4 regions of the Algihabitans albus genome follow, and region 1 is predicted to be linked to each of the others. Evidence: riboswitches for the same ligand, from Rfam matches in the RefSeq annotation. Region 1 holds a riboswitch; each other region holds the start of a gene.

Region 1 (7,728 bases):
GCGGCAGCATCGCCGTCTATGTCGGCCCCAACTGGGTTCCGGCCGACGTTGGCGAGGCGGTCACAGTGGAGGGATTTGTCGACGACGGATTGATCAAGGAGTTCTATGCCCGCGAACTGACCCGGGCCGACGGCTCGGTTGTGACCTTCGAGCGCCGCTACGACTGATCCGCCGAGAACCTCAGACGCGCCGTCGTCGCAACAGATTGAGCGATCCCAGGACCGCACCGCTGATGATCAATGCGCAGGCCAAGGCGACGTGCCAACCGGCCTCGCCTTGGCCGACCGCGATCAGCGTGACGGTCGAGAGCAGCGGCGCCGAGTAGGCGAAGGCGGCCAGCGCCTGGATGTCGCCGTGTTTGGTGCCGAAATCCCAGACGAAAAAGGCAAGGCCGACCGGCCCCAGACCGAGCAGCAGCACGGCGCCCCATTGGCACCGGTTCGGGGGAACCCAGCTCTCGAACAGCAGGTGGCAGACAAGGCCCAGCAGCGCTGCGCCCGCGCAGAATCCGGTGACGGTCTGGGTCGGCACGCCACCGAAGCGTCGGTTCATCACCGAGTAGAGCGCCCAGGTGAGGGCGCAGGCCAGGGCCGCCATGTATCCCAGCGCGAAGCAGTCATCGAAGTTGAAGCCCTGACCCTTGGTCACCAGAAAGCCGGCACCCGTCAGACCCAGCAGGACCGAGAGGAGATGGAACCAGCGCAAGCGCTCGCCTGGCAGCAAGGCCGAAAAGAGCAGCGTCAGGAGCGGCCAGAGATAGGTGAGCAGGCTCGCCTCGACAGCCGGGGCGTTCCCGAGCGCCAGGAAATAGAAGACATGGCAGCCGAAGAGACCGGACACGCCGAGCATCCAGGCTTGCCAGGGCTGCTGCAAGCAGTGCCAAGCCGCCCGCCCCTTCAGGAGCAGTGCGACAAGGCCGACGGCGGTGCCGAGCGAGAAGCAGAGGAACGCCAGCTGGAACGGTGGAATTCCGTCGGCCCAGGTGGTGAAGAGCGCAAGCAAGGCCCATAGCAGGACCGCAGCGCCTCCGGCGAGCGTGGCAAGGAGGCGCTTCGCCTCGACCGTTCGAGCCAGAGTCATGTTCGAACGACTCCCAGCAGCGGCCGCGGCTCAAGGGATCCGCTCCGCGAGCGGTCAGGCCGGGCGGCTAGGGTCTTCAAGCAACAGAAGAGGGCGGGTCTCGGGCGGCCTCGGCGAGGTCGCCGATCGCAGAAGCGCTCTAAGGCGGGCTATGGAGCTGCTCGTGCAGCGATGCACTTAGGACCTGCGGATTGGCGCATTTCCGATCCGGCTCAAGCCTGATTTGACAGCATCGCCGACCGCGCCGCCGCAAGGCGGACGGCTGATCGGGCTCGCCGACAGCGATAGCGAAATCCCTCGGCGCGACTGCGGCGCGGAGACTGGATGAGAAGAACCGCGTGATCATGAAACCCCCGACGAATGGCTGATTGAACTGGTCGTCCATCAACTCTTGAATCAGTCGATTGCCTTAGAAACAAAACCAATTAAATATGCATATGAAATATATATTTAATTACGTCAAAGGGCAAAATTGGGCCTTACGACCTTTCGCCAAACACCTGACAGGGAATTCGAGATCCGTGAGACTTGCGAAGTCGCCCGTGTCACAGCACACAAGGGGCTATGAGACAGACGTCGGGTGATTTCCCGAACGGGGAAAGAAAGTGGTAGTTTCAGTCAATACAGTCGGGCAAGAGCTGTTTGCGGTAGAAATAATATGTATATTGCATTCATAAATAGGTAGACGAAGATGCGGTTGAACGTCCAAACGGACTATGCACTGAGGCTGCTGACCTTTCTGGCGGTTGCGGAGGAGACACGCGCGACCACGGCCGACATCGCCGATCGCTTCGGGATTTCCAAGACGCACCTGACAAAGGTCGCAAACACGCTCGGGCACGAAGGATTCGTCGAGACGGTAAGAGGCCGGGCGGGCGGCCTTCGACTGGCGCAACCGGCCGGACAGATCGTCATCGGCAAGGTCGTGCGGCGCATGGAAGCTGACTTCGCCATCGCCGAATGCTTCCAAAGTGGAACGGGCGGCGAAAAGAGCGGTTGCCTGATCTTTCCCGCTTGCCGGCTGCGGGGCGTCCTGCAGCAGGCCTTGGAGGCCTTCATGGCCACGCTCGACGCGGTCACCCTGCACGACCTCGTCACGCTGAACCCCGATCTAAAGGGGCTCTTGAGTCCCGAAGAAGCCTGATCGGATCGGTCTCAAGACAGGCGAATCAAGACAGGCCGACCTTGCCCATCTCCAGGAACTTGGCGCGGCGCTGCTGGCGCAACTCGCCCGGCGCAACCGCCTTGAGGCTGCCCAAGGCGGACGACAGAGCGTCGCCGACCGCCGCGATGATGGTGGAAGGGTCGCGATGCGCGCCGCCGATCGGCTCCTCGAGCACAGCATCGGTCACGCCGAGGCGATAGAGGTCCTGGGCCGTCAGCCGCAAGGCTTCGGCCGCTTCCTTGGCCTGATCCGAGGAGCGCCAGAGAATCGACGCACAGCCCTCCGGCGAGATCACGGAGTAGACCGAGTGCTCCAGCATCAGCACCCGGTCGGCGGTGGCCAAGGCCACGGCACCGCCGGACCCGCCTTCGCCGATCACCACGGCGACCACTGGCACCTGCAGGCCGAGCGAAACCTGCATCGACTTGGCGATGGCCTCGGCCTGACCCCGCTCCTCGGCGCCGATGCCGGGATAGGCGCCGGGCGTATCGACGAAGGTCACCACGGGCAGACGAAAGCGCTGGGCGAGCCCCATCAAGCGCTGCGCCTTGCGATAACCCTCGGGACGAGCCATCCCGAAGTTGCGGACCTGACGGCTTTGAAGGTCCTTGCCCTTCTCCTGCCCCAGGATCACGCAGGCGTAACCGCGCAAGCGGCCGAGACCGCTCAGAATCGCTGCGTCTTCCCCATAGAGGCGGTCGCCCGCCAAGGGGACGAAGTCGTCGACCAACTGGGCGATGTAGTCGCTGGCTTGAGGCCGCTGCGGATGGCGAGCCACCTGAGTCTTCTGCCAAGCGGACAGCTTGGCATAGGTGCTCCGCAGCAGGCGGTCGGCCTTCGCCTGGAGGCGCCCCACCTCCTCGGCAATGTTCAGGTCGCCGGCGTCGGAAAGGTGCTTGAGCTCTTCGATCTTGCCTTCCAGCTCGGCGACCGGCTTCTCGAAATCCAGATAATCACGCATGGCGCGGGGGATAGCACAGGGCTTCGCAATCGCACAGATGCAAAACTCCATGACACTTATCCGCCAAGCCTCTTTCACGAAGCATTGCAAGACGGCGCGGGACGGTTATTCTGATTCCGACGTTCCTAGGGGTGTCCCTGCCGGTCGCGGTCGCGGCCGGCCCGGGGGCTGAGATACCGTCCGGCAAGGCGGTGACCCTTCGAACCTGATCCGGATCATGCCGGCGCAGGGAAAGGACGGTCGGCATCGCCTCGGAAGCGCTCCGGGCAGAGGGTCGGCACCCTTCCTTCCGTTCGGCCGGGAGGAGATGCCAGATGATGTTCCGCTTTGCCTTTTGCCTTGCCATCTCGCTGCTGACGGCGGCTTCGCCTGCCAGGGCCGAGACGCTGACGGTTCTGTTGGACTGGTTCGTCAATCCGGACCACGCGCCGCTGATCGTGGCCCTTGATCGCGGCTACTTCGCCGAAGAAGGGCTGGAGGTCGAGTTCCTGGAACCGGCCGACCCCAACGATCCCCCGAAACTGGTTGCCGCGGGGCAGGTCCCGATCGCCATCTCCTATCAGCCCCAGCTCCACATGCAGGCGGCTCAGGGCCTGCCGGTGGCGCGCATCGCGACCTTGGTGGCCACCCCCTTGAACACACTGGTGGTGCTGGCCGAGGGTCCCGTCGAAACCCTGGCCGACCTGGAAGGCCGCAAAATCGGCTACTCCGTCGGCGGCTTTGCCGAGGCCATGTTGAGCGGCATGCTGGCGCCGGCCGGCTTGAGCCTGGAGGACGTCGAGCTGATCAACGTCAACTTCGCCCTCAGCGCCTCGCTGCTGTCGGGTCAGGTGGATGCGGTGATCGGCGCCTACCGCAACTTCGAGCTCAACCAGTTGGAAATCGAGGGTTCGGAAGGCCGCGCCTTTTATCCCGAGGAGCATGGGATTCCGGCCTACGACGAGCTGGTGGTGATCGCCAACGCGAACCGTCTGGAGGACCCCCGCCTGCCGGCCTTCATACGTGCCCTCGAACGCGGCACGATCTACACCATCAACCATCCCGAAGACTCCTGGGAGATCTTCAAGGCCTACAAACCGGGGCTGGACGACGAGTTGAATCGACGTGCCTGGTGGGACACCCTGCCGCGCTTCGCTCTGCGGCCCGCGGCCCTGGACGAAGGGCGCTATCGCCGCTTCGCGCAGTTCCTGATCGATCAGGGCGTGATCGAGGAGGCCCCGGCCTTGGAGAGCTACGCGGTGGAGTTGGAGTAGACCTGAGATCAGGCCGCTTTAGCCGGCGCGGATCTCCGCCAGGAACTGCTCGACTTCGGCGCCCAACTCGTTGGACTGGTTCGAGAGATCGCCCGACAGCCCGAGCAACTGCTGCGCGGTCTCGAGGTTGGTCTGAGCCGCAGTGGACACGCTGGAGATATTGCGTGCCGTCTCCTGAGTGCCCCCGGCCGCCTGCTGAGCGTTGCGGGCGATCTCCTGAGTGGCGGCCGACTGCTCCTCGACCGCCGCCGCGATAGTCGCCGAGATCTGTTGCATCGAAGAGTTGGTCGTCCGAATCGTCTCCATGGCCTGGGCCGCTTCGACGGAGATGCCCTGCATGGAGCTGATCTGTTGGCCAATCTCCTCGGTGGCCTTGGCCGTCTGAGTCGCCAGATTCTTGACCTCACTGGCCACGACAGCGAAGCCCTTACCGGCCTCGCCGGCCCGCGCAGCCTCGATGGTCGCATTCAGCGCCAGCAGGTTGGTCTGCTCGGCGATCTCCTGGATCAGAGTCACGATCGCACCGATCTTCTCGGCCGAGGTCTTCAGACTTCCAACGGTTTGACTGGTCTGCTCGGCCTTGCTGGATGCCTCATCGGCGATCCGCGCGGCCTCGCCGACCTGACCGCTGACCTCCCGGATCGAGGCCGACAGTTCTTCGGCGGCACTCGCAACGGTCTGAACGTTCTGTGCGGCTTCGTCGGTCGTCGCGGCGACGCTGACGCTGGACTGACTGGCGCTCTCGGCACTCTCCGCGACGGTCTGGGACGCAGACTGCATGCTGCCGGCGGCGCTGACCAAGCCGCCCACGAGTCCACCGACCGAACTCTCGAAGCGGGAGGCCAACTGATCGAAGGTGCGACGGCGCTCGGCTTCGGCCTCGCGGCGCGCCTGTTCGGCTTCGGCCTGCATCTGCTGCTTCTGTTGCGCTTGCTCCTTGAAGACCTGCAGCGCCTCCGCCATCCGGCCGACTTCGTCGCCGCGACTGGTCTCGGCGATCGCAACCTCCAGGTCGCCGTCGGCGATCCGTCGCATCTTGGCCGAAAGTCCCCCGAGGCTGCTGACCAAGTCTCTCTGGACCGCGTAGACGAGCGCCACCGCAATCAGAGTGAGCACGACAATCGCCGCCGCCACGCGCGTTGCCAGCGCCATGAAGGCAGCTCGAAGATCGTCGAGATAAACGCCGGTGCCGACGAAGGCATCGAGACTGGGAATAGGAACGACGTAAGACAGTTTCTGTTCCGGCACATCCGAACCGGCGCGCGGCCACATGTAGTATTCACGTCCGCCGCCAGCGCGCGCGGTTTCCGAGAGATTTCGGAAGAAGTAGACACCGTCCGCATCTTGGGTATCCCAGAGATTGCGGCCTTCGAGAGCTGGTTTCGCGGCATGCGCCAAGACCTCGCCATCAAGCTTGATGATGAAGAGATACTCGTTTTCCGCGTACCACATATTGTGAATTACACTGCGAAGCTGTGCGAGTGACTCCTCGGGGGCCAACTCACCGGCGCTCACGCGCTCAGCGAGAGAAGCCGCATAGCTCTGAGCCGTCTCGGAGATGTTCTGCAGCTTGCTAACCCGATCCTCGACCATCTGCAGTCGAGCGAAATGGAGACCGATACCCGCCGCGATCAACAAGGAGATCACGGTAAGCCCCAGCAAACTCCAGAGCTTGGTAGCAATCGACAGGGATTTCAAAGACATGGCAAGCCTCGGCTGGGTGGGTAACGCTCCCGAGACGTTCTATGGGAAAGAGGTCAATGAAAGGTTATTTCGCCTCTAATAACCAAAAAATACACTATAAGTAGAATTTGAAGGCTAAATACACCTCAGCAAAAAGAGCCGGCGCAGTCCGCGCGCCGGCTCTTTCGCATTTCTTGCACTGACTCCAAGCTTAGCCTCAGGCAGCGGCGATCTGCTCGGCCTTCTTGACCATGACCTCGGCCTGCTTGATAGAGGCGATGTCGATCAACCTACCGTCGAGGCTGACCGCACCCTTACCCTCTTTCTGCGCCTGGTCCATGGCTTCGATGATGCGCTGCGCCTTGGTGACCTCTTCCTCGGAGGGGCTGTAGACCGCATTGGCCAGTTCCAGCTGACTCGGGTGGATCGCCCACTTGCCTTCGCAGCCCAGAACGGCAGCCCGATAGGCTTGAGCCTTGTAACCTTCGGGGTCGGAGAAGTCGCCGAAGGGTCCGTCCACCGGACGCAGGCCGTTGGCCCGGGCTGCCACCACCATGCGGGCAATGGCATAGTGCCACATGTCGCCCCAGTGGTAATCGCGGCCGCCGTCGCCGTTGGGGTCGGTCAGAACGCCGTAGTTCGGGTTCGGTCCGCCGATGACGGTCGTGCGCGCCCGCGTCGAGGCCGCGTAGTCGGCGACACCGAAATGCAGCGACTCGTTACGCTTGCTGGCGCCCGCGATGGCGTCGACGTTCGCCATCCCGAGCGCGGTCTCGATGATCATCTCGAAGCCGAGCCGCTTCTTGCGCCCGACCGCGTCCTCGACCTGAGTGACCAGCATGTCGACCGCGTACACGTCGGCGGCAGTGCCGACTTTCGGGATCATGATGAGGTCGAGGCGCTCCCCGCCCTGCTCGATCAGGTCGACCACGTCCCGGTACATGTAGTGGGTGTCGAGGCCGTTGATGCGGACCGACATGGTCTTGCTGCCGAAGTCGATCTCGTTGAGCGCCTTGACGATGTTCTTGCGCGCCTGCTCCTTGTCGTCCGGCGCCACCGCGTCTTCCAAGTCCAGGAAGATGACGTCGGCCTCGGCGTCGGCCGCTTTTTCGATAAAGCGATAGTTGCTTCCAGGCACGGCAAGCTCGCTGCGGTTCAGGCGCGGCGTTGCTTGCTCGACAATCGTAAAGCTCATTCAGTCTTCCCCTTGATTGGCTGATCTTCTCGCGGCGGACGACAACCGCCAGCATAGGAATAGCGCCGCCGCAGCATCAGTGACGAACGCAAGGGACGCGGCGAGGCGCGACTTTACATAATTGCTGGTAATACCAATCGCAACGGCAAAGCGATGACGGAGATCACTCCGCCGCCTCGGTCTCCTCCGGCTCGACCGGATTGGTCGGCTGAGCCAGGGGATGATGGTCTTCGACCAGCGTCTTCAGCCGATCGCTGAGCACGTGGGTATAGATCTGCGTGGTCGCGATATCGGCATGCCCCAAAAGCTGCTGAACGGAGCGCAGGTCCGCGCCTCGCGCCAGCATGTGGCTGGCAAAGGCATGGCGCAGCACATGCGGCGAAATCTTGCT
Region 2 (7,728 bases), on a different contig from region 1:
GTCTCCGGCACTTCCTCGTTGAAGGCCAAGGCCCTCCGGGTCTCGACACTGCAGCCAGCCTTTTGCGCCGCCGTTTCGAACGCGGCGATCGCTTCGTCGGCCTTCGTACGCAAGGCCTCGCGCTGAGACTCCAGCGCCGAGGAGGGAATCTGCGCCATCACGAAAGTGGGCACGACCGGTTCGACCGTAACGACGAGGCCGACGAGGTGCGCATCGAAACGCGTGGCCAGATCGAGTGCGACCGCGACTCGACCGGCGCAGGACGCGCTGTTGTCGAGGTGGACCAATATGGTCTTATAGCTCATGGATTTCGGTTCCTTCCCCTTCAGCGGCGTCGTGATCGCGCTGCCGTTTTATGCGATCGGGAAGAAAACCCTGTCCGGCCAAGGACCGATATGACGTGGGTCAAGAAACGGCAGACCTCGAACGTCAATCGGCCTTCGCCTCGAGTGCGGCATCGTCGATCCCGGCGGCGCGCAAGTAGGCTGGACGCTCGCTGATCCTTGCCCAGTAACCGACGAAAGCGGGCCGCTTCTCGACAAGGCCGAATTGCATGCTCCAGAAGAGCAACGAGCCGACAGAGACATCTGCTGCGCTGAAGCGATCGCCCGCAAGATAGGGCCGCGCCGAAACCTCGCTTTGCAAGACATCGAGAACCGTCGCAAAGCTGCCGTAACCGACCATGCCGCGCTTGTCTTCGGGGGGCTCGAACTGCAGAGCCGTGTTGACGATAGCCGCCTCCATGGGGCCGGCGCCGAAGAAGAGCCAGCGGTAGTAAGCCGCACGGGCATCGACCGGCGGGGCCAGTCCCGCTTCGGGGAAGGCATCCGCAAGATAGGCGCAGATCGCGGCGGTCTCCGTGATCACCGCCTCGCCGTGACGCAGCGCCGGGACCTTGCCCATCGGGTTGACCGCCAGATAGCTCTTGGATTTCATCTCGGCGCCGTAGTCGAGGAATTCCGCGCGGTAGGGAGCGGCGACCTCCTCCAACATCCAGCGCGCAACGCGCCCGCGCGAGTTCGGGTGGGTATAGAGCACGAGTTCACCGGACATCGCCTACCTCCATGAATATTTAGGCTCAATCTGGAGAGAAGCGGTGCCATCGTCACGCAAAAACCAGGCGCGAAAAGGCACCTCGCGATCAGATGGAAAGCTGTGGAACGACAGGCTCAGAGGTGTAGCCGGGCTTAGATCGCCGCTTTCAGGCTGCCCGAGGGGTTCTCATCGTCCACTGCGGTTTGGCGAGATTGCAGAAGCAGCCGCTCCGGCGGCAAGAGGGCGCTCACGACGGTCCCCTCTCCCGGTCGACTGTCGATCGTCAAACGACCGCCGTGAAGTTCGAGAAGCTGCTGCGAAAGCGGCAAGCCCAGGCCGGTACCGCCTTCCCCACGAACGAAGGAGTCCCGGACCTGACCGAACGGACGAAGCGCAACCTCCACATCCGCCGGATGCATTCCCAGGCCGTTGTCGTCGACCCAGAAGCGCAGCCAGCCGTCGGACTGCAGCTCCGCACCGATTCGCACGCGGCCGCCGTCCGGCGTGAACTTCACTGCATTCGATAGAAGGTTGAGCAGCACCTGCTTGAACCGGCGCGCATCGCCCCGCACCGTCGGCAAGTCCGACAGGTCGTCGATATCCAGCGACAGCTGCTTACTGGCGGCTCGCGCCGAGATCAACGCGACGGCGGAAGCGACGACGTCCAGCGGCGAGAAGAGCGTCTCCTTCAAGTCCGCTTGCCCCGCCTCGATTTTCGCCAGGTCGAGCAGATCGCCGATAATCCCCAACAAGTGCCGGCCGGCCGCCTGAACGTGGCCGATGTACTCCGTCTGCCGTTCGTTCAACGTCCCTCCGAATCCTTGCTGGAGCGCATCGGAGAATCCGATCACGGCGTTGAGCGGCGTGCGCAGTTCATGGCTCATGTTGGCCAGGAAGTTGGACTTCGCGCGATTCGCAAGCTCCGCTTCCTCGCGCGCCTCAAGGGTCTCGTCCTGCAGTTTCCGCTCTTCGGTGATGTCGATCACCACTCCGTTCCAGACGACGGCGCCATCGGCACGCCGCTGCGGTCGGGCGCGGCCGCGCAGCCAGCGCACGGCTCCGTCCCGGAGGATTCGGTAGTCGCATTGCCAGGGTGTCAGCGTCTCGGCGGAGCAGAGAATGCTTTCGTCGAACCGTTCCAGATCGTCGGGCACAACCTCGTTCAGAAGAACAGCGGCGTCGCGCTCCGCATCCTCCGGTTCACATCCATAGAGGTCGCGGACACCGCTGCTGACAAAGCTGAAGGTCTTCTGCCCGTTCGGCCAGAGGACGAATTGGTAGACCATGCCGGGTACGGTCTCGGCGATATCGGAGAGACGACGTTCCGCGAGTTGGCGAGCCAATTCCTCGCATTTGTCATCGGTAATGTCGCGAGCGGCGACAACCACACCGTCTTCCAGCGGAAGCGCTTGAATGCGCATCCACTTCGGCTTGACGTCCGGAGACTCCAGCGGCAACTCCATCTCGAAAGGCTGTTGGGTCTCGACCACTTGCTTGTAGTGCTCGACCAAACCATGGGTGCGGTTGATCGGAACGGCCTCGCAGAGACGCCGCCCAATCCAGTGCGCCCGCGGCTTTGTCATCATCTGCTCGGCTCGTCGATTCATGTCGGCGATCGTAAAGTCGATAATCTTGCCGGTATCGTCGCGCAAGCTGCGCAGAAAGTAGTAGCCATGCAGCGAGCCCTCGACCGCCGCCTCGCGCTGCGCGGTGGCGCGCTGGGCCCGCCGGATCTGAACGCTGAGCAACCAGACCCCGCCGAGAATGATGGCCAGCGCGGTAACCATCACCAGCAGATCGCGCCAGACCCCCCTGCGCCAGTCCGCCAGCGACTGGCCCCGGTCGATCGATACGGTCACCGCCAAAGGCAAATCGGGTACGGGGCCGAGCCCGACGATACGCATCCGTCCGTCCCAGGCAGAAGGTCCCTCGAGTGCACGCGGCTCCTCAAACAAGTCGGCATTGACCTCGAAGGGAAACATCGTCTGGCCGACCTGCGCGCCCGATCCTGGGAAGCGCGCCAGCAAGAGACCGTCGCTGCGCCAAAGCCCGAGGGAGGTCGTGTGAAGGTTGCTGGAGCGGCGGTAGAGATCATGGAAGTAGCGGCCGTCCAGATTTGCCACCACGATACCGCCGAAGTCGCCGTTCGGCAGATCGATCCGCCGGCTGACCGGAATACTCCACTGGTCCCCGGCGACGCGCGGCTCACCTATGCTGAGGCTGCCCCTCGGCTCGTCTTTGTGGTGCCGCCAGTAGGCATAGCTGGAGACCTGATGCGGCAAACTGGCGGTCGGGCCGGCCGCGACGCGCACCTGGCCCTCGGCGTCGATCACCCGGAAGCTCACAACTTGCGGAAGCTTGACCAACAGCTCTTCCAGGCGGCCGCGCGCGTCTGTCGGAGTCGAGCCATACCGAGGATAGGTGACGGCAAAGCTGCGGAGCACGAGATCCACGGTATCCAGGCTACGCGCGGTATGCTCGGCGATCAGCTTGACCGTATCCAACGTGCTCGAGCGCGCCGTCTCCAGGACGACACGACGCGACTCGACGAGATTCCAGGCGTTCAGTCCGGCCAGCAGAAGGCAGAGCACGATACCGAAGGCAAGCAAACTGCGCCGGGGCATCTCCGTGCCGTTGAGCGCCGGTCTTCGCTCCAAGTCCGCGCGACCGGCAACAGTCGGTGCAACGTCTCTTCCAGACAGCGCCATCGGGAGAATTCTCGCAGTACGGAGAGTTTCTTAACGCGAGAGCTTCTACTGATAGTGGTTGACATAGTATTAATGCCTACGAACGGCCTGCCAAGGCGTGCGCGTAAGTCGAATCCCCTAACAGATCGAACCTCCAGGTGGACTGGCGAGCCTTCGGGTTAACGCGCTCGTCGACTAGTCTTGAGCGTCGCCGGCGCGCCAACCGTCGGGGTTGTCCAGGAAGGCCTTCACGTCGGTCAGGCCGTCACCCGACAGATAGCCTGCCGTTTCGGCCGCCGCCAAGGCATCGTACCAGGTGCAAAGGGCATGCAGCTTCACCCCCTCCGCCTCCAGCCGAGCGATACCTTCGGGAAAGATGCCGTAGTGGAAGACCACAAAGCTGTGCGCCACTTTGGCACCGGCCGTGCGCAACGCTTCGACGAATCCGAGTTTGGAACCGCCATCGGTCGCCAGATCCTCAACCAACAAGACGCGCGCACCCTCTGAAAAGCTGCCCTCGATCCTGGCGTTCCGCCCGAACCCCTTGGGTTGCTTGCGCACATAGACCATGGGCAAGGCCAGCCGCTCCGCGATCCAGGCCGCGAAGGGAATGCCTGCCGTCTCGCCGCCGGCGATCGCATCGAGCGACTCGTAGCCGATGGCATCGGCGATCCGCTCCACCGCCAAGTCCATCAGCCGCGCCCGCGCTCGCGGGAAGGAGATGATCTTGCGGCAGTCGACATAGACCGGGCTTTGCCGCCCGGAGGTGAAAGTAAAGGGGTCTTCAGGCCGGAACAGAACCGCCTCGATTTCCAACAGAATGTCGGCAGTGGTGCGTGCGGCCGTTTTGGCGCCGCTGACGGGCGTGGTCATGGATCAGGACTCCTGTCGGGTAGCGGTGTAACGGCGCGGTCATAGCTGCCTTTGCCCGATCGAGGCAACGCCACCCCTTCACAGCCGGCATCCCAAGGTCCATCATAACCTCGACATAAGGCCCGGGGTGTCCCGCACAGCGCATGCTGCAACGGGGCTGAGATCACACCCGCCGAACCTGATCTGGATCATGCCAGCGCAGGGAGCCGCCGATACCTCCGCCTGCAAACGTCAAGCGGGTCGCCAGAGGTCCCGAGCATTCGACGGCTTCGCTTTCCCGCGCTGGGGGAGGAACCGAGATGCACGTCGCAAACCGCCGCCGCTTTCTCGCCTTTGCAACCGGCGCCACAGCCGCCGCCAGCTTGTCTGCCCCAGCGATCGCAAGGGAGCGCCGGATTTGGCGCCTGGCCACATCTTGGCCGAGGAACGCACCCGGACCCGGCACCACAGCCGCCCGCCTGGCCGAACGGATCACCGCACTGTCGAGTGGCCGTCTGACGGTGGAGCTGCATGCGGCCGGCGAGCTGGTACCGGCCCTGGAAGTCTTCGACGCGGTCTCCGCAGGCACAGTCGAGATGGGGCACTCGGCAGCCCTCTTCTGGTCCGGAAAGATGCCCTCCGCGCCCTATTTCACGGCGGTGCCCTTCGGACTGATGCCGGAGGGACACGACGCCTGGCTGACAGCCGGTGGCGGCCAGGCGCTCTGGGACGAGCTTTACGGAACCTTCGGTGTGAAGCCCTTCGCCGCCGGCAACTCCGGCATCCAGATGGGAGGCTGGTATCGGCGGCGGATCGAGAAACTGGAAGACATGAAAGGCCTACGGCTGCGCATGCCGGGGCTGGGCGGCGAAGTGCTGCGCCGGCTGGGTGCCGCGCCCGTGACCCTGCCGCCGGGCGAAATCTTCGGCGCGCTTTCGACAGGTGCAATCGACGGCGCCGAGTTCCTGGGACCCTGGCAGGACCGCGCGCTCGGCCTTCAGCGGGCGGCGACCTTCTATCTCTGGCCCGGCTGGCATGAACCGAACGGCAGTGCCGAAGCCCTGATCTCGGCAAAGGCCTATGCCGACCTGCCCAGCGATCTGCAGCAGCTCGTCACGGCCTGCTGCGAAGTGGAAAACCGACGAGGCCCAGCCGAAGCCGAATGGCGCAACGCCGCAGCGCTCGCACAGTTCGAAGAAGAGGGCACCGTCACTCTGCACCCTTGGCCGACCGAGGTGCTGCGGGCCGCGCGCCTGGAAAGCGAAGCCGTGCTGGCGGAGCTGGCGGAAACAAGCGCGCTCGACCGACGCATCCGAGACTCCTACTCCGCGGCCAAGACCCTCTTTCTACACTGGGGACGGGTCGGACGGCATGCGCTGCTGAGCGCCCAGATCGACGCCTGAACCCCGCTTTGACCCATCGAGAGGAGATCTCCATGACCCTCGCCGCCACCCTCGACCAACCGTCCAAAACCCTGCATGCCCTGCGCGAGCAAAGGCCTCTGGTCCAGAACATCACCAATTTCGTCGCCATGGACCTGGCAGCCAACACTCTGCTAGCGGTCGGCGCGTCGCCGGCCATGGTACATGCGCCCCAGGAGGCGGCAGAGTTCGCAGCCCTTGCCGGTGCCCTGACCGTCAATCTGGGAACCATGGAAGCCCATTGGGTCGAGTCCGCCGAAGCTGCCGCCAAGGCAGCCGCCGCCGCGGGGCGGCCCTGGGTGCTGGACCCCGTCGCGGTCGGCGCAACCGGCTTCAGACGCGGCAACGCCGCACGCCTGCTGGCCTGTAAGCCGACGGTGGTGCGCGGCAACGCGTCGGAGATCATGACACTTGCGGGCCTCAGCGGGGCGGAAGGCAAGGGCGTCGATTCGACCGTGGGGTCGGAGTCGGCGGTCGAGGCGTCGCAGCGTCTGGCGCAAAGCTGCGGGGCCGTGGTGGTGGTGACCGGAGCCCTGGATCACGTCAGCGACGGCACCCGCCAGGCCACCTGCGCCAACAGCCACGAAATGATGACGAGGATCACCGCCAGCGGCTGCGCCTTGACAGCTCTGACCGGTGCCTGCCTGGCCGTCGAGCCAGAGCCCCTGGCGGCGGCGCTGCATGCCCTGGCGATCTACGGCGTCGCGGCGGAGCGCGCCGCAGCGCGCTCGCGCGGCCCGGGTAGCTTGCGCGTCAATCTTCTCGACGAGCTCTATCTGCTCGACGGCGGCGACCTCGACCGAGCCGCGAGGCTCGGATGAGCGCGCGCCAGACCCTCGACCTCTCGGTCTACCTGGTGCTGGGCCGCAGCGACTGCCGCCGTCACGGTTTGGAGGAGGTCGTCGCTCGCGCCCTGGCCGGCGGCGCCACCCTGGTTCAGTTGCGTGAGAAAGAATTGCCGGCGCACGACTATCTGGAGCTGGCCCGAAGCCTTCTGCCGCTGCTCGAGAAGGCCGGCGTTCCGCTGATGATCAACGACCGGGTCGAGGAGGCCGTCGTTCTGGGCGCTGCCGAGGGCAAGGTCGGGCTGCACGTCGGCCAGGGCGACCAGCCGGCCCTCGAAGTCCGCGCGCGGGTCGGTCACCGCCCCTTCCTCGGCCTTTCCGTACGCCGTCCCGAGGAAGCGATGGCCGCCCCGGTGGAAGCAGTCGATCACTTGGGTGTGGGGCCGGTTTACGCCACCACGACCAAAGCGAACGCAGCCGCGCCGATCGGACCGGCAGGCGTCGCCGCCGTGCGCGCCGTAACCGCATTACCGCTGGTCGGCATCGGCGGCATTACGATCGACCGGGCACCCGAGGTCATCGCCGCCGGCGCACAGGGTGTGGCCGTGGTCTCGGCCATTACCGGCAGCGATGATCCCGAGGCGGCCACCGCACGGCTTGCCCGCGCCGTGGCCGACAGCAAACGTCTGCGGCGGAGGTCTTGAAGGACCCGCGGCTAAGGAAATTTAGAGACTCCCGGCTCACTCACGCCTTTTGCAACGAACGAACCACGATCGTCTCAAAAGACCGTCGCCCAAGACGAAGAGGTGATACGGGGCGGCTCCGACGCGCAGTAGAACAAGTGCCAGACTGAGGCGTGCGCCAAGGCCATGCGGCCGCCTCGGCGATAGCTCCTAGAAGACCGGCAACGTACCTGGGTTACCGCCGCCGAAGGGCGATGGCCGCAAG
Region 3 (7,728 bases), on a different contig from region 1:
CGACTGGATCGTCGGCGTGGTCGGCGCGCTGCAGTTCGACGTGCTGGCCGACCGCATCCGCACGGAATACGACGTGCCGGTGATCTTCGAGCCGACGACCTGGATCACCGCACGCTGGCTGGAAGCCGACGAGACCCAGACCCTCAAGGCCTTCTGCGACGCCAACCAGACGAGCCTCGCCGACGACCACGACGACCAGCCGGTCTTCCTGGCCCGCAACACCTGGCACCTGGACGACGCCGCCAAGAACAACCCGAAGATCAGGTTCCTCAAGACCCGCGAGCGGGTTTACTAGAATGCGCAGATAAAAGCCGGTTTGGAGTGCAAACCCGGATCGGCGAAGTTAGCCCGGCACGGCATCCTTCGGCACGCGCCCCTCAGGGTCGCTCCTCAGGATGAAGTGGTCCTTCCAATCAACCAGTCGCCGCCATGCTGAGGAGCCGCTCGGCGGCGTCTCGAAGCAGCGTCAGATCCGAGGAGTCCCTGCATGTCCCCACGTACCATCGGTATGTCCGACAGCCTCTACGACTACGTTCTGAAGGTCTCGCTGCGCGAGCCGGAGATTCTCGCGCGCCTGCGCGCGGAGACGACGGCGGGGCCCGGCGGCGCGATGCAGATCTCGCCGGAACAGGGGCAGTTCATGCAACTGCTGGCGGAGCTGACCGGCGCGCGGAGTTACCTGGAGGTCGGCACCTTCACCGGCTACTCGGCGCTGGCCATGGCCCTGGCCCTGCCGGCCGATGCGGAGTTGGTCTGCTGCGACGTCAGCGAGGACTACACCAACATGGCCCGCCGCTTCTGGGACGAGGCCGGCGTGGCGGATCGGATCAACCTGCGGATCGCCCCGGCGCTCGAGACCCTGGAGGCGCTGCAGGGCGACGGGCGGCAGTTCGACCTCATGTTCGTCGATGCGGACAAGGAAAACTACGGCGCCTACTACGAGGCCGGGCTGAAGCTGGTGCGCCCCGGCGGACTGCTGATGTTCGACAACGTCCTCTGGGGCGGCAGCGTCGCGGATCCCGACAAACAGGACGCCGACACCCTGGCCATCCGCGCGCTCAACACGGCGCTTCAGGGCGACCCGCGCGTGTCCCTCTCGCTCGTCCCGATCGGCGACGGTCTGACTCTGGCGCGGCGGCGCTAGCAAAACCAAGGCACGCTGGAGCGTAAATCCCGGCCTCTCTTATGTTTAGAGAGCGATTCACGTCCCGGGCGTGCTCTAGCAGAGCCGGAGTAAGGCGAACGGCACTTTCATGTAATTGTCGGCGTTTACGATATTCTTAGGTGGGAGTTAACCCTTTTTGACGCAGACTCGAGCATCGCTCTGCTGGTGGAGCGAGTCGCGGTCTTTAAGGGGGACCCGCAATGCGTCGATTTTTCACCTTCGTCGCTCTTGCTTCCGGCCTTGCTGCTGCACTGGCCGGTGCCAAGGTCGACGCGGCTCCGGCGGCCTGCCAACAGCGGGACGACGTGCTGAAGCATCTGGCCGGCAAGTATCGGGAAGCTCCGGTCGCCTTGGGCGTGACCAACACCGGGGGTCTGGTCGAAGTTCTGTCGAGCGGTGAAGACGGAACCTGGACGATCATCGTCACCTCCCCGACGGGTCTGAGCTGCCTGATGGCCGCCGGCGAAGGCTGGCGACCGCTCGAAGAGGTTCTGAGCGGCACGCCCGAGGCCTAGCGGTCCGAGCTTGACCGGGCTGCGCGGCGGAAGCCGCGCCGCCGCCGGTTCAGGCCGCCGCTAGTTCAAGCCGTTGACCTTGACCCGGTCGCCACGGGCCAGGCCGAGGCGCGCGAAGGTTCCGCCCGGCACCTCGAGGATCGCCCGCACCGGGACGTTCGAGGAAATCGGCGCCGTCGAATGCGGCACGGCGTTTTCATGCGCGCCCAGGATCGTCCAGTCCGGCCCGATCCAGATCATGTCAAGCGGGATGTAGGTATCCTTCATCCAGAAGCTGGACACCCTCGGCCGCCGATGCACGAAGAGCATGCCGGCATCGGCCGCCAACTCCTCGCGAAACATCAGTCCCTGCGCCTGTTCGTCCGGCGTCCGGGCCAGCTCGACCCGAAAGTCGTGCTGGCTGCCGTCGGCCGTGGCGATGGTCAGCGGCACGACCGGCAGGTCCGAGGCCGCCGCCGAGACCAATGGCGGAGCCTGGAAGAGAAAGACGAACAGCAGAAAGCGGACCATGAGCGACGCTGTAGCCCGCGGAAGCGGCCCAGGCAAGGACTTCGGGGACAAGAGCTTCACTCCGTCTGTCGAGAGATTTGCCGGTCAGGGTGCGAGCACGGCGGCGGCGGCGGCTCGGATTTCCGGCCGGATCGGCCCCGATCTCGGAGCGTCGGCCAGTGTCGTGAACCAGGCCTCGGGCGGAGAGCGGCCCAGGCGGTGGCGCCACTGCAGGCCGCGCAGCAGCGATTCGGCCGCCGGCGGCAGGCGTTCCGGAATCTCCCGCCCGTTCAAGATGCCCCAGAGACCGGCCCAGGCGCGCCCCACCGACCAGGGATTGTAGCCGCCGCCGCCCAGCGCCAGCAGGCGCGGTGCCAGAGGTTTGATCGCCTCGGCGATCCGCCAGAGCGCGCCGTTCGAAAGCGAGAGTTTGCTCAGCGGATCTTCCTCCAGCGCATCGGCGCCGCATTGCAGGACGATCGCTTCGGGTTCGAAAGCCTCGATGAGCGGCAGGATCGCCGCTTCCAGCAGGAAGAGCGCTTCGCTGTCGTTGGCGCCTGGCGGCAGCGGCAGATTGCGCGCCAGACCCCCGGCGCGATCCGCCAGGCTGCCCGGCCCCCCGGTCTCGCCGCGGGACAGGGGCCAGCGCCCCTCCTCGTGCAAGGACAGCGTGAAGACCCTCGGGTCGTCGTGAAAGGCGTCCTGAACGCCGTCGCCGTGATGCGCGTCGATATCGAGATAGAAGACGCGGGTCAGTCCGCCGTCCAGCAATCTCAGAATTCCGAGCACCGGGTCGTTGAAGTAGCAGAAGCCGCTGGCGCGGTCCGGCCGCCCGTGATGGGTCCCGCCCGCCGGCGAGTGGACCAGACCGCCTTCCGCCAACAAGAGGTCGGCGGCCAGGATGGAACCGCCGCAGGCCGTGGCGGGACGCCGGAAGACTTCGGGAAAGATCGGGTTGCCGGCCAACCCGAGTTGGAAACGCCGCTTGACCTCGGCTTCGAGGCGCTGGTCCCGCTCCGCCCGCTGCACGGCGGCGATGTAGTCGGGATGGTGAAAGCGGGCCAACTCGGCCGCCGTTGCCTGCGGGGAGACCAGATACTGCCGGTCCGGCAGCCACCCGAGCACGCGGCAGAGGTCGATACAGGTGGAGACGCGCGGGATCGCCAGCGGATGAGCCCGGCCATAGGTCGAGCGGCGGTAGATTTCATGCCCGATCATGCGCGGCGCCGCCGCGGGTCTGGCGGGCGCGGGCGCTGCGGCTGAGGGAGACGGACGGTCGAGCGTTTCCGGCATTGCAATGAGGGTATGGTGGCCCCCGCCAAGTCTGTCCAGTGCGGCAAGCTGGCATCCGGCGGCAAGCCGCGCCATAGTGCCGTCTCTTTTCACCGGGGGAGCCGTTCGACGGCTGAGAGGTCCCGCAACCAGGAGCGCATCCTGGGGGACGACCCCAAGAACCTGATCCGGTTCGCACCGGCGTAGGGAGGTGGGCTGCCGCATGTACGCCTCGCCGCTAGGCTCCCCGAAGCAGACCGCACCCACCGTGACGGTCGAGGCCGCCAGCCTGGTCTATGACGGCCTGCCGCTGTTCGACGACCTGCATCTGACCCTTCCGGCCGGCGAGATCACCGCCCTGCTCGGCCCCTCCGGCGTCGGCAAGTCGAGCCTGCTGCGGCTGATCGCCGACCTGGAAGCCGCCGCCGAAGGCCGGGTGCACGACGGCAGCGGCCAGCCGCTGACCGGCCGTGTCGCCTACATGGCTCAGCAGGACCTGTTGCTGCCGTGGCTCGATCTGACCGGCAATGTCCTGCTGGGCGACCGCCTGCGCGGCACCGCCCCGGATTTCGCCCGTGCCGAAGCGCTGTTGGCGGAGGTCGGTCTCGGCGACCGTCGGCACGACAAGCCGGCGGCCCTCTCGGGCGGCATGCGTCAGCGCGTGGCGCTCGCCCGCACGCTCTTCGAAAATCGGCCGGTGGTTCTGATGGACGAGCCCTTCGGGGCGCTCGACGCCATCACCCGCCTCGACCTTCAATCCCTGGCCGCCGAGAAGCTGGCGGGCCGCACGGTTCTGCTGGTGACGCACGATCCGCTGGAGGCCCTGCGGCTGGCCCAGGGCCTTCTGATCATGGCGGGACGTCCCGCGCGCCTGGAAAGGCCAAGCCGCCCCGAAGGCCCGACCCCGCGCGAGGCGAGCGATCCGGCGGTGCTGCGCGGACAGGCCGACCTGCTTGCCCGGCTCGGCCGTGCCCGGACCCCGGTATGACGCTGCTGCGTCCCTTGCTGGTTTTTCTCGCCGTGCTGGTCGTCTGGCACCTGGGCGTCACGTTGAGCGGGGTTCCGCATTTCCTGCTGCCGGGTCCCCTGCGTGTCGGCGACGTGCTTCTCGAGCGCTGGCGGGAGCTGCTGGCGAATGCCTGGGTGACCGGGTTGGAGATCGTCTTCGGGCTGCTGCTCGGCACCCTGCTCGGATGCCTCTCGGCGCTCTCGCTGGCTCTGCTGCCGCCGCTGCGGCGCTGGCTTCTGCCGCTGCTGGTGGTCAGCCAGGCGATCCCGGTCTTCGCCATAGCCCCGCTCCTGGTGCTCTGGTTCGGCTACGGCCTCGGCCCCAAGATCGCGATGGCCACCTTGATCATCTACTTCCCGGTGACCGCCGCCTTCTACGACGGTCTCCGCCGGACGGATCCCGGCTGGCTGGACCTGGCTCAGACGATGGGGGGAAGCCGCCTTTCGATTCTGCTGCGCGTGCGCCTGCCGGCGGCGCTTCCAGCCCTGACGTCGGGCCTGCGGGTCGCGGCCGCCACGGCCCCGATCGGGGCGGTGGTCGGCGAATGGGTCGGCGCGGGCGCGGGCCTCGGCCGCATGATGCTGGACGCAAACGGCCGGATGCAGACCGATGTGATGTTCGCAGCTCTCTTCGTGCTGGCGCTGCTGGCTCTGGCGCTCTACGCGCTGATCGATCACGGATGCCGCGCCGCCGTGCCCTGGGCCCGGGAACGCAACTGAGGGCTCGGGCCGTCGACGAGACTGCAAAGCGATTCCATCGGGTCGCGATCTGCTCTAGCGTGCCACTCTCAAAGAACCGATGACTACGAACGGTCGGCATCAGAACCGGCCGTCGCTTGCCCGCGAAGAGGATTCCGACCCCTATGCCGATCAAGACCATCCTGGTCCATCTGGCCAACGACGCGCATCACGTCGAGCGGCTGGACGTGGCGGTGCGTCTGGCAAAGCAGCACAACGCCCATATCACCGCACTCTTCATAACCTTTCCGGTCGGCATGCCGGCCAGTGTCGCGGGGCGCGGTGCCTCCGCAGTCTTTCTGGCCGAGGCGCAGGAGCAGGCGCGTGCCCGCGCGGCCGCCTTGGAGAAGGAGTTCGAGGGAACCTGCAGCAACCAGGGCGTTTCGCACACCTGGGTGGTCGAGGACGGCAGCCACCAGCAGGTGCTGTCCCGTCACGCCCATGTCGCCGACCTGATGATCGTCAGCCACTCGGAGCCGGGCGAGTATCTGGAAGACCGCTTTCGCCTGCGCCTTGCCGAGGAACTGGTGCTGGAAGTCGGTTGCCCCGTGCTGCTGCTTCCCAGACTCAAGCCGGTGCCCCCCTTCGGCGAGAACATCCTGATCGGCTGGCGCTCGAACCGCGAAGCCGTACGTGCCGTACGTGGTTCGCTCGACCTCCTGCGCGCCGCCGGATCCGTGACGGTCGCAACGGTGGGCCCGACCCCTGAGGACAAGCTTTCCGAACATGAACTCGTCGCCTATCTGGCGCGGCACGGCATTCGGGCGGAGGGCGTCAACCTCGAGGAAGAGGACGGCGTCGGCGCCACCTTGTTGGCGGAGACCAAACGGCGCGGAAACGACCTGCTGATCATGGGTGCCTACGGCCGATCGCGCCTGCGAGAGGTCATCCTCGGCGGCGCGACGCGGGAGGTCCTGCGCAACGCCGAAATCCCGATTCTGGTGAGTCACTGATCTTCGAGCCCGCACCTCGCCGCTTTTCCGCTTGCAAAAGAGGTCGCGACTCGCCGTAAGGTCAGCAGGTAGATGTTTGAAGTTCGCGATATGGCTGCAAAAACAGCTTCACTCTGCAGCCATACGGTGACAAGACTGTGATATCATGGAACTAACCCGACCCTTCGTCGGTTTAGTTGCGTACACGTGTGCTGGGGGGTGCGTTTCGCGCGTGCTTCCGCCGGGCGCTCAAACGATCGCGCTCAAGACCGAACAGACAGATGGAGAAGCACGAATATGTCCGCTTTCGCCAAGACTCTAAGCAGCGCCGCTCTGGCCCTGACCGTCGCCGCCGGCGCCAGCTTCGCGTCGGCCGACGCCAAGGCTGCCAACCTCGCGGAGACCGCTGCCGCCGCAGGCAGCTTCCAGACGTTGATCGCGGCCGCCACGGCGGCAGGGGCCGTGCCCTATCTGACCGGCGACCAGCCCTACACCGTCTTCGCGCCGACCGACGACGCCTTCGCGAAGCTGCCGGCCGGCACCGTCGACAACCTTCTGCTGCCGGAAAACCGGGCCACCCTGCGTAAGATCATCGCGCTGCACATCGTGCCCGGCACGATCCCGGCCAGCGCGGTGCTGGGGCAGCAGGTGGCACCGCTGACGATGGCGTTGCAGTACATCTACATCAACGGCGCGACCGCCAACGGCGTCTTCATCGACACCGACGAGGCGGACTACCCCTCGCCGAACACGGCTCAGGTCGTTCAGGCTGACGTCATGGCCGACAACGGCGTGATCCACGTGATCGACAACGTGCTGCTGCCGTAACGGCAGGTCGTCATAACGACGGTTCGAAGGGGCCGGCCGCAAGCTTGCGGCCGGCCCCTTTTCCTTGCGTCAGAACAGGCCTTCGGCAAAGAAGATCAGGGTCACGACGACGAAGAGTGGCACCAGGAAGACGACCGACCAGAGCATGTAGCCGAAGAAGCTGGGCATCGCGACGCCCCGCTGTTCGGCGATCGAGCGCACCATGAAGTTGGGCGCATTGCCGATATAGGTCATGGCTCCCATGAAGACGGCACCGCAGGAAATCGCCAGCAGCGTGGTTGACCACTCGGTCATCAGTTTGTCGACATTGGGCGCCCCGCCGGCGGTGTTGAAGAACACCAGATAGGTCGGCGCATTGTCGAGGAAGCTGGAGAGCACGCCGGTCGACCAGAAGTACATGTAGTTGATCGGGAGCCCGTCCTCCTTGGTCACCGAGCGGATAACGTCGGCAAGGGCGCCGTTGTCTCCGGCGCGCAGCATGGCGATGGCCGGAATGATCGTGACGAAGATGCCGGCGAAGAGCTTCGCGACCTCGAGAATTGGGAACCAACTGAAGCCATTGGCTTCCCGGCTTTGGCCAGGGGTCATGCGCCAGGACAGATAGGCGATCGTCAGCAACAGCAGATCGCGCACGATGTTCTGCAGTTCCCACTCCGTATGATAGAGGTCGAACGAGATGCCCGGTTGCCAGAGACCGCTCATCAGCACGCAGCCCATCACGCCCAGCAAAAGCACGATGTTGAAGCTGCCCTCGAGCGAAAGGGGTTCTTTCGCCTCACCT
Region 4 (7,728 bases), on a different contig from region 1:
GGGGAGGGATAGTGTGCCGTGCCCAGCATCAGACGCGAAGGAACCTCGACGCCGTAGAAGCGTGGCATGGCTCAGCCCCCCTGGCGCGGCGTGACGATCTCAAGCCGATCACCAGGTTGCAGCGTGACGCGGTCACGCGCGGCAGCCGGCACGAAATCCTCGTTCACGGCCGTCGCAACCTTCTTGTCGGCATAGCCGAGATCCTCCAGCACCGCCGGTAGCGCGTCGTTCCGTATCTCAACGGCAACGCCGTTAACCGTGATCTTCATCCATCACCTCCGGAAGCCTGCCATCACAGACCAAGTCCGCCGCCATTCGCGCTAGCGCCGGCGCGAGCAGGAATCCATGACGGAACAAGCCGTTGACATGGATTGTCTTACCCCGTCGTCGCAGGCGCGGCAGGTTGTCGGGAAAGGCCGGTCGGGCATCGACGCCGATCTCGATCAGTTCGGCCTCCCCGAAGGCCGGATGCAGAGCGTAGGCGGCGCTCAACAGTTCCAGCACGGAGCGGACGGTGGCACGCCGGCCTTCGCCGCTTTCGATCTGCGTCGCACCCAGCATGAACACACCGTCCCCGCGCGGCACGATGTAGAGTGGGTAGCGCGGATGCAGCAGACGCACGGGTCGGGTCAGGGTGACGTCGGGCGCGCGCAGCAAAGCCATTTCGCCCTTTACCCCGCGCAGGTCGGGGAGACTGTCGCGAGCCGACAGCCCCCGACAGTCGAAGGTCAACCTCTGCGGCTCTTCGCCGGCCCGCCCTTCGGCCTCGACGAAGGTGACACCGCCAATCGCCAGACGTGCACGGAGATGCTCGAGCGCCATGCGCGGATCGAGATGCGCCTCGTCGGCAAAATGCAAGGCGCGGTCGAAGCGATCTTCCAACTGCGGTTCCAGCGCGGCCAATTCGGACCGATCGATTGTCCGATGGCCGCGCGTGCGGCGCGCGAAGCGGTCGAGTTCACGCCTGTCGCGCCCTAGCGCTACGACAAGTGATCCGCGGCGCTGCACCGCTACGCCCTGGCGCAGCCACCAGCAGGCCGCCTCCTGCCCAAGCCGGACGACGGGTTCCTCGGCTGTCTCGCCTTCGCAGAACGGGGCCAGCATACCACCCGCCCACCAGGAGCAGGCATGCGGGCCAGGGCGGGAGCTGCGGTCGATGACGGTGACAGCCAATCCACGCCTGGCCAGTTCGGCGGCGACGCAAAGCCCGGCTACGCCGGATCCGATGACCGTCGCGTCACCCGTCATGTACGGGCCTCGCGGATGCGCCGCGCGCAGTCGTTTTCCGCTCCCGTAGGACAGCAGAACGGCGGAGGGTGAGGAGATGCTGTCTATTCATGCTCCGTTTCCTACGCCGGTATTACCCGGATCAGGTGTGATGGGTTGGCATGAAGCCTCTCAGCCCCTCGCGGAGCACCCCAACGGATTCAACCTATGCTTAACCGTGTCGAGACATGAGAGCAAGGGCGAGCGGTGGCGGTCCGAGAGGTTTGCCCGGAACGAAAACGGCGCGAAAGCGGATGTCCGCCTTCGCGCCAAGTCTTCAATCCGGCCCGCCCTCAACCGAGCGCGCTGGTCGGATCAGGCCGAGTAGTACATCGAGAATTCGACCGGGTGCGGTGTGTGCTCGAAGGTGTAGACCTCCTCCCACTTCAGTTCGAGATAGCCTTCGATCTGATCCTTGTCGAAGACGTCGCCCTGACAGAGGAAGTCCATGTCGTTGGCCAAGGCGTTGAGCGATTCGCGCAGGGAGCCGCAAACGGTCGGAATGTCCTTCAGCTCCTCGGGCGGCAGGTCGTAGAGGTTCTTGTCCATCGGGTCGCCCGGATGGATCTTGTTCTTGATCCCGTCCAGCCCGGCCATCAGCATTGCCGAGAAAGCCAGGTAGGGATTGGAGAGAGCGTCGGGGAAGCGCACTTCCACGCGCTTGGCCTTCTCGCCGGCTCCGAAGGGAATGCGGCAGGAGGCAGAGCGGTTGCGCGAGGAATAGGCCAGCAGAACCGGCGCCTCGAAGCCCGGGATCAGGCGCTTGTAGCTGTTGGTCGTGGAGTTGGTGAAGGCGTTGATCGCCCGCGCGTGCTTGATGATGCCGCCGATGTAGTAGAGCGCCGTTTCCGACAGGCCCGCATAGCCGTCGCCCGCGAACAGCGGCTTGCCATCCTTCCAGATCGACTGGTGGCAATGCATGCCGGACCCATTGTCGCCCATGACCGGCTTCGGCATGAAGGTCGCCGACTTGCCATAGGTATGGGCCACCATGTGAACCACGTACTTGTAGATCTGCATGGCATCGGCCTGGCGCAGCAGCGTATCGAACTTGATGCCCAACTCGTGCTGCGACGGCGCCACCTCATGGTGATGCTTCTCGACCTCCAGGCCCATCTCCTTCATCACCGAGACCATCTCGGCGCGTAGGTCGGTGCCGCTGTCGATCGGAGGAACCGGGAAGTAGCCGCCCTTGATGCCCGGGCGGTGGCCGAGGTTGCCTTCCTCGAGCGCCTCACCGGACATGTAAGGTCCTTCCTCGCTCTCGAAGCGGAAGAAGGTGTGGTTCATGTTGACGCCGAAGCGCACGTCGTCGAACACGAAGAACTCTGCCTCGGGCCCGAAGAAGGCGGTATCTCCGATGCCGCTTGCCTCCATGTAGGCGAGAGCCTTGCGCGCGGTCGAACGCGGGTCGCGGTTGTAGGGTTGGCCGGTCGTGGGGTCGGTCACGTCGCAAACCAGAACGAGCTGCGGCTGTGCCGTGAAGGGATCCATGACGGCTGAGCCGAGATCCGGCTTCAGGTTCATGTCGGACTCGTTGATCGCCTTCCAGCCGGCGATCGACGACCCGTCGAACATAATGCCGTCGTTCAGCATGTCCTCGTCGACGGTGTCGACGTGCTGCGCGACGTGCTGCCACTTGCCGCGCGGGTCGGTAAAGCGGAAATCGACGTACTGAACGCCGTTCTCCTCGATCATCTTCAAAACACTCTCGACGTCGGACATTGCTCTCAAGCCTTTCCTTGTTGTCCTCTCGTGGATCCTGAAGGGCATTGGTTTCTTGCTTCGTTTATCCGAACCGGGGCGCCCTCAACCCGAAGTTCGGATCCTGACTGTTTCTGGAAACACGTCTCGCCAGTCGCCTGTCCCAGGCCGGTTTCTTGGTCAAACCGTGTCCTTGGCCAGGTCGGTTCCGGGAGAAGCGTCAGACCGCTTCCACGCCGCGCTCGCCGGTCCGGATCCGGATCGCTTCGTCGACGCTGGACACGAAGATCTTGCCGTCGCCGATACGGCCGGTGTGGGCGGCCTGTTGAATGGCCTCCACGGCACGTTCCACCAAGCTGTCGTCGAGCACGACCTCGACCTTCACCTTGGGCAGGAAATCGACGACGTATTCGGCGCCGCGGTAGAGTTCGGTATGGCCTTTCTGCCTGCCGAATCCTTTGGCTTCGATCACTGTGATGCCCTTGATGCCCACCTCATGGAGGGATTCCTTCACCTCGTCGAGCTTGAAGGGCTTAATGATGGCTTCGATTTTTTTCATGGCCTCTTTTGGATCGTTCGTTGTGCCGCGGGGACTGGTGCTTTGGAAGGACGCCCGCCAAGCTGCGGCGGCGCGATGGAATGACCGCACGCAAAGTTGCATTAAGCACGGATCGTGCCAACTGATACCTTGAGCCGAAGGGGCCTGATTTGCCTGCGAAAAGGGCAGGAACCGACCAGGCGCGTTGCCTAAAAAGCGTGCAACCTGCCGCCGGCCTAATCACGCGGCGTCAAGCGACACCGCGGTCGGCCAGGAAAGCCCCGATCCGTTGGAGGCCCTCTTTGAGGTTCTCGGAAGAGTTGGCATAGGAAATGCGGAGATACCCCTCGCCGAACAGTCCGAAGGAGGTGCCCGCGATGGTCGCGACGCCGGCTGTCTCCAGCAGTGCCGTCTCGAGCTGTTTCGCCGTCAGCCCGGTGCCGGTGACGTTGGGAAAGGCGTAGAAAGCGCCGCCCGGCTCCACGCAACCGACACCCGGCAGATCGTTCAGGCCGTCGACGACCTGCCGGCGGCGGGCGTCGAAAGCCGCATGCATCTCGACCACCGCGTCTTGCGGGCCGGTCAGGGCGGCCAGCCCGGCGAACTGCGCCGCCGCGTTGACGCAGGAAAAGGAGTTGATCGCCATTCGAACCGCCGGTTCGACGAGGCTCTGCGGCCAGTAGGAGTAACCCAGCCGCCACCCCGTCATGGCGAAGGTCTTCGACCAGCCGTCCAGCAAGATCAGCCGCTCGTCCAGGCTCTCGTAAGCCAGCAGGCTCGCATGCTTGCGGCCGTCGTAGAGCAGCCGGGCATAGATTTCATCGGACAGCACGGCCACATGCGGATGATCGGCCAGCCCCGCGACCAGTCGCGCCACCTCGGCCTCCGGCGTGACGCCGCCGGTCGGATTGGCGGGGCTGTTCAGAATGATCAGCCGGGTCTGTGGTCCGATCAAGGACAGCGCTTCCTCCGCGGAAAAGGCGAAGCCCTTCGCCTCGCGCAGCGGCAGAGGAACCGGTGTCGCCCCGCTGTAGTCGATCAGCGAGCGATAGATCGGGAAGCCGGGATCGGGATAGACGATCTCCACGCCGGGTTGGCCGAACATCAGAATCGCCAGAAACATGGTGACCTTGCCGCCGGGAACGATCAGCACGCGGCCGGGATCGAGTCTCCGGCCCGCCCGCGGTTCAAGCTCCGCCGCCACGGCCTCGCGGAGCTCCGGCAGTCCGGCCGCCGGCGTGTAGCCGTGATGACCTTCGTGCAGGGCCTTGATCGCAGCTTCGACGATATGCGGCGCAGGGGCGAAGTCGGGCTGGCCGATTCCCAGATTGACGATGCTGCGACCGTCGGCCTCCAGGGCCTTTGCGCGGGCCAGCACCTCGAAGGCGCTTTCCGTTCCCAGCCGCGCGAGAGCGGGAGTCGGCTGCAGACCCTTCGGTGGGTCGAAGGCCGAGGTCGAAGTCGGGAAGGGGGAAGGTCGCGGCGCAGTCATAACGCAAAGAGCTCGCTCTCGGTCGCTTGCAAGGAAGCGCGAGCCTAGAGCAGGAGAGCTTTCGGTGGAAACGCTCAGTCGAACTGCGCCCGGTCGAAACGCGCCCCGTGGCCGTCCAGTGAGAGCGCGGGCGACGGCCGCGCTTGACGCCCGGCAGTCGGCCCGCTTATTTACCGCGCCTGCGTCGATGGACCTTTGTCCTGGGCATTTGCCTGGGTCCGGTCTGTCGCGACGCCGTCTCGGTGGTGGCTGTAGTTCAGTTGGTTAGAACGCCTGGTTGTGATCCAGGAGGTCGCCGGTTCAAGTCCGGTCAGCCACCCCATTTCCCCAGATCGCCCCTAAAACTTCATGCTCCATTCGGCGCGGGCCGCGTAAGTCGCGACCTCCGGGGTGGTTTCGCTGCGCAGGAGCAATCGCCCAGGGCCGAGAGGGGCTGCGTACCCGAACGACAAGCGTTCCACGCCCTCCGGGTTGCGGGTCAGCCGCGCGCGGAGGCGATCGCCGGAGGTGAACGCGCCGTCGCCGCCTAGGGCCAGTTCGGAAGTGAGGCGGGTGTGCCGGTCGGCGGCGGCCATGTTGGTTTCCACCTTGCCGCCCAGTTCGAAACGCAGCCATGGCCGCAGGGCAAAGCTGGAGCTCGCCCCCAGAACACGCTGTCCGGCCGCGCTGGCGCCGAGCTGCAGGACGAGATCGGCAAACGCCTCCGTTACCTGCAGTTCACCGGCGAAAATTTCCCCGGCGTCCTGATCGGTACCGGCGGCGAGTGCCAGACGCGCGGCGCCCAAAGCCGTACTCAGTCCGAGAGAGCGGCTCTCCGCAAAGAGGTTGACCAGGGCATCCCTTGCGGATGCGGTCATGGCGCCGGGTGCGCCGAACAGTCCGGAAAGCTGGCCGTCGTAGGCCGCCTTGAGAGCGAAGGACCCGAAATCGAAGCCGGTAGAGACCCCCATCAAGTCCGCGTTTTCCGCTTCCGTCAGCCTAAGCCGCGCTTCGAGCGGTCCCACTGCGGACGACAGCGCGGCCCCGTGATCCAGCGGCTGCAGGATCAGCGGTGCGACCTTGGGGTCGGCGGAAGCCGCGGAGCTTGTGGCGATGGTCGTGGCAGTCGCTGTGGCCAGCAGCAGAGCGTTTACGCCGAAGATCAGGCGCAAGGCACCGCTGATAAACGTGCGGATAAACACGGCCTGACTCCGGGCGAGATGAAAATTACATCGCTTCCTAAGTTATATGAAAATGGTTAATGCTTGATTGATACAAGTCACAGCTTGGCCTCAAAATTACCCTAACTCTCTAGAAATCGTATTCGCTCGGCCTGTGGTTCTCGGCGTCAGGTCGAAAGAGAGGGGGAACCGCAAACCGGGGCCGTGCTCATGGCCGTGTTGGGGCTGGCTTGCCGCGACGCGTGGCGTAAGGCTAGCTTTGAGCAGGGAGAGGGATTACGAGGCGGCGGACCGGGATATGAGGAGACGCGAAGGGCGTCGGATTTGGCGACCGAGATTGGCGAAGGTGCTTCTTGTGCTCTTCGCCGGGCTTGCCGCGTGGCCGTCCGGATCTTGGGCGCAGACTCTGGATCCGAATGAAGCTCCGGTGTTCCGCGACGGCTTGGCGGCCTTCGAAGCGGGAGACCCGCAGGCGGCCTACGATATCTGGGCGCCGGCCGCCGAGGCGGGCGAGCCCTTGGCGCAATACGGTCTCGGCAAGCTTTACGAGACCGGCGGCCCCGGTTTCGAGCCCGATCTCGAGCAATCCGTAAGCTGGTACGAGAAATCGGCCGGGCAGGGCGTTCCGGCTGCACTCAACAATCTCGCGCGGTTCTACGCGGAAGGTCGCGGGGTGAGACGGGATACGGATCAGGCAGTGCTGCTTTGGTCCCAGGCGGCTCGGCTCGGCCACCCCCACGCGCAGTACAATCTCGGCTTGGCCCTGTTCCGCGGCGAATGGGTCGAACAGGATCAGGCGGGCGCCGTCGAATGGTTCCTGCAATCGGCGGCCGCCGGCTTGCCGGAAGCGCAGTTCGCCGCCGGACAGATCTTCGAACGTGGAATCTACCGGGAGACTGATCTGCCGCGTGCCGCCCAGTGGTACGGGCGGGCCGCGGACCAGGGGCACGTGGCGTCGCAGCAGAGTGCCGAACGCCTGGCTCCGGTTATCGGTGCCGAAGCCGCCCCTCGGGCCGGTCCGCCCCCACCCCTGTCATCGCCTGCCGTGGCACCGCCGCCGCCGAGTGCCGCCGAAAGCCCGGCGCCAGCAGCCGTCCCCTCGACCGTTTTCGAAGTTTCACCGCCGGTTCCGCCCCGGCGCCCGCTTACCGGCTCACCTCCAGCGCCCGCTGCGGAAGCCCCTGCAGAGGCTCCCGCTCGGACCGCGCCACCGTCAACGGCCCAAACCGCCGAACGGCCGGCGCCGAGCGCCTCCGAGGGGGGCGCGACTGGAGGCGGTCGTTGGCGGGTTTGGCTTGGATCGGCAGCCGATGAGGCGGAAGCCGAACGGCTGGCCGCGCAGCTTGTCGACGCGGGTCCGGCCCTGACCGCGGGACAGATCGAGACGGCGTCCGGAGACGGGCGCTTGCGCCTGCTGGCCGGAGGATTCGCGGATCGCGACGCGGCTCAGACGCTTTGCGACCGTTTGCGCGGTCAAGTTCCCGCGGCTTTCTGCATTCCCGTCGAGGAGTAGGCGATCAGCATGCCTCCCTACGGCGATCTCAAGGCCCGCTTGATCGCTGGCGAGC

What was found. A riboswitch is a leader RNA that binds a small molecule or an ion and turns the genes downstream of it on or off. The one in region 1 is predicted to bind thiamine pyrophosphate.
Region 2: linked by a shared signal. The riboswitch ahead of DBZ32_RS07145 (TRAP transporter substrate-binding protein) and the one ahead of DBZ32_RS13025 (ABC transporter substrate-binding protein) in region 1 are both predicted to bind thiamine pyrophosphate.
Region 3: linked by a shared signal. The riboswitch ahead of DBZ32_RS01765 (ABC transporter ATP-binding protein) and the one ahead of DBZ32_RS13025 (ABC transporter substrate-binding protein) in region 1 are both predicted to bind thiamine pyrophosphate.
Region 4: linked by a shared signal. The riboswitch ahead of thiO (glycine oxidase ThiO) and the one ahead of DBZ32_RS13025 (ABC transporter substrate-binding protein) in region 1 are both predicted to bind thiamine pyrophosphate.

Annotation. Positions count from the first base shown of each region.
Region 1 is NZ_QXNY01000004.1:611,109-618,836, reverse strand. Features, by position in the region: gene DBZ32_RS13045 (hypothetical protein) at 1-167, shown strand, start outside; gene yddG (aromatic amino acid exporter YddG) at 181-1,080, opposite strand; gene DBZ32_RS13035 (Rrf2 family transcriptional regulator) at 1,772-2,224, shown strand; gene DBZ32_RS13030 (acetyl-CoA carboxylase carboxyltransferase subunit alpha) at 2,250-3,206, opposite strand; TPP riboswitch at 3,324-3,456, shown strand; gene DBZ32_RS13025 (ABC transporter substrate-binding protein) at 3,521-4,459, shown strand; gene DBZ32_RS13020 (methyl-accepting chemotaxis protein) at 4,478-6,163, opposite strand; gene DBZ32_RS13015 (HpcH/HpaI aldolase/citrate lyase family protein) at 6,360-7,337, opposite strand; gene xerD (site-specific tyrosine recombinase XerD) at 7,501-7,728, opposite strand, start outside.
Region 2 is NZ_QXNY01000003.1:75,881-83,608, forward strand. Features, by position in the region: gene DBZ32_RS07125 (universal stress protein) at 1-305, opposite strand, end outside; gene DBZ32_RS07130 (glutathione S-transferase family protein) at 430-1,053, opposite strand; gene DBZ32_RS07135 (ATP-binding protein) at 1,188-3,743, opposite strand; gene DBZ32_RS07140 (orotate phosphoribosyltransferase) at 3,918-4,595, opposite strand; TPP riboswitch at 4,709-4,819, shown strand; gene DBZ32_RS07145 (TRAP transporter substrate-binding protein) at 4,895-5,977, shown strand; gene thiM (hydroxyethylthiazole kinase) at 6,010-6,816, shown strand; gene thiE (thiamine phosphate synthase) at 6,813-7,484, shown strand.
Region 3 is NZ_QXNY01000002.1:59,368-67,095, reverse strand. Features, by position in the region: gene DBZ32_RS01790 (peptide chain release factor 3) at 1-295, shown strand, start outside; gene DBZ32_RS01785 (class I SAM-dependent methyltransferase) at 488-1,144, shown strand; gene DBZ32_RS01780 (hypothetical protein) at 1,366-1,680, shown strand; gene DBZ32_RS01775 (DUF192 domain-containing protein) at 1,741-2,190, opposite strand; gene DBZ32_RS01770 (acetoin utilization protein AcuC) at 2,275-3,537, opposite strand; TPP riboswitch at 3,547-3,668, shown strand; gene DBZ32_RS01765 (ABC transporter ATP-binding protein) at 3,665-4,429, shown strand; gene DBZ32_RS01760 (ABC transporter permease) at 4,426-5,169, shown strand; gene DBZ32_RS01755 (universal stress protein) at 5,313-6,140, shown strand; gene DBZ32_RS01750 (fasciclin domain-containing protein) at 6,417-6,947, shown strand; gene DBZ32_RS01745 (sodium:proton antiporter) at 7,017-7,728, opposite strand, start outside.
Region 4 is NZ_QXNY01000002.1:461,378-469,105, reverse strand. Features, by position in the region: gene DBZ32_RS03805 (thiazole synthase) at 1-68, opposite strand, end outside; gene thiS (sulfur carrier protein ThiS) at 72-269, opposite strand; gene thiO (glycine oxidase ThiO) at 253-1,248, opposite strand; TPP riboswitch at 1,330-1,431, opposite strand; gene glnA (type I glutamate--ammonia ligase) at 1,582-2,991, opposite strand; gene DBZ32_RS03785 (P-II family nitrogen regulator) at 3,191-3,529, opposite strand; gene DBZ32_RS03780 (pyridoxal phosphate-dependent aminotransferase) at 3,759-5,000, opposite strand; tRNA gene DBZ32_RS03775 (tRNA-His) at 5,246-5,322, shown strand; gene DBZ32_RS03770 (hypothetical protein) at 5,339-6,181, opposite strand; gene DBZ32_RS22625 (SPOR domain-containing protein) at 6,507-7,673, shown strand; gene DBZ32_RS03760 (HpcH/HpaI aldolase family protein) at 7,683-7,728, shown strand, end outside.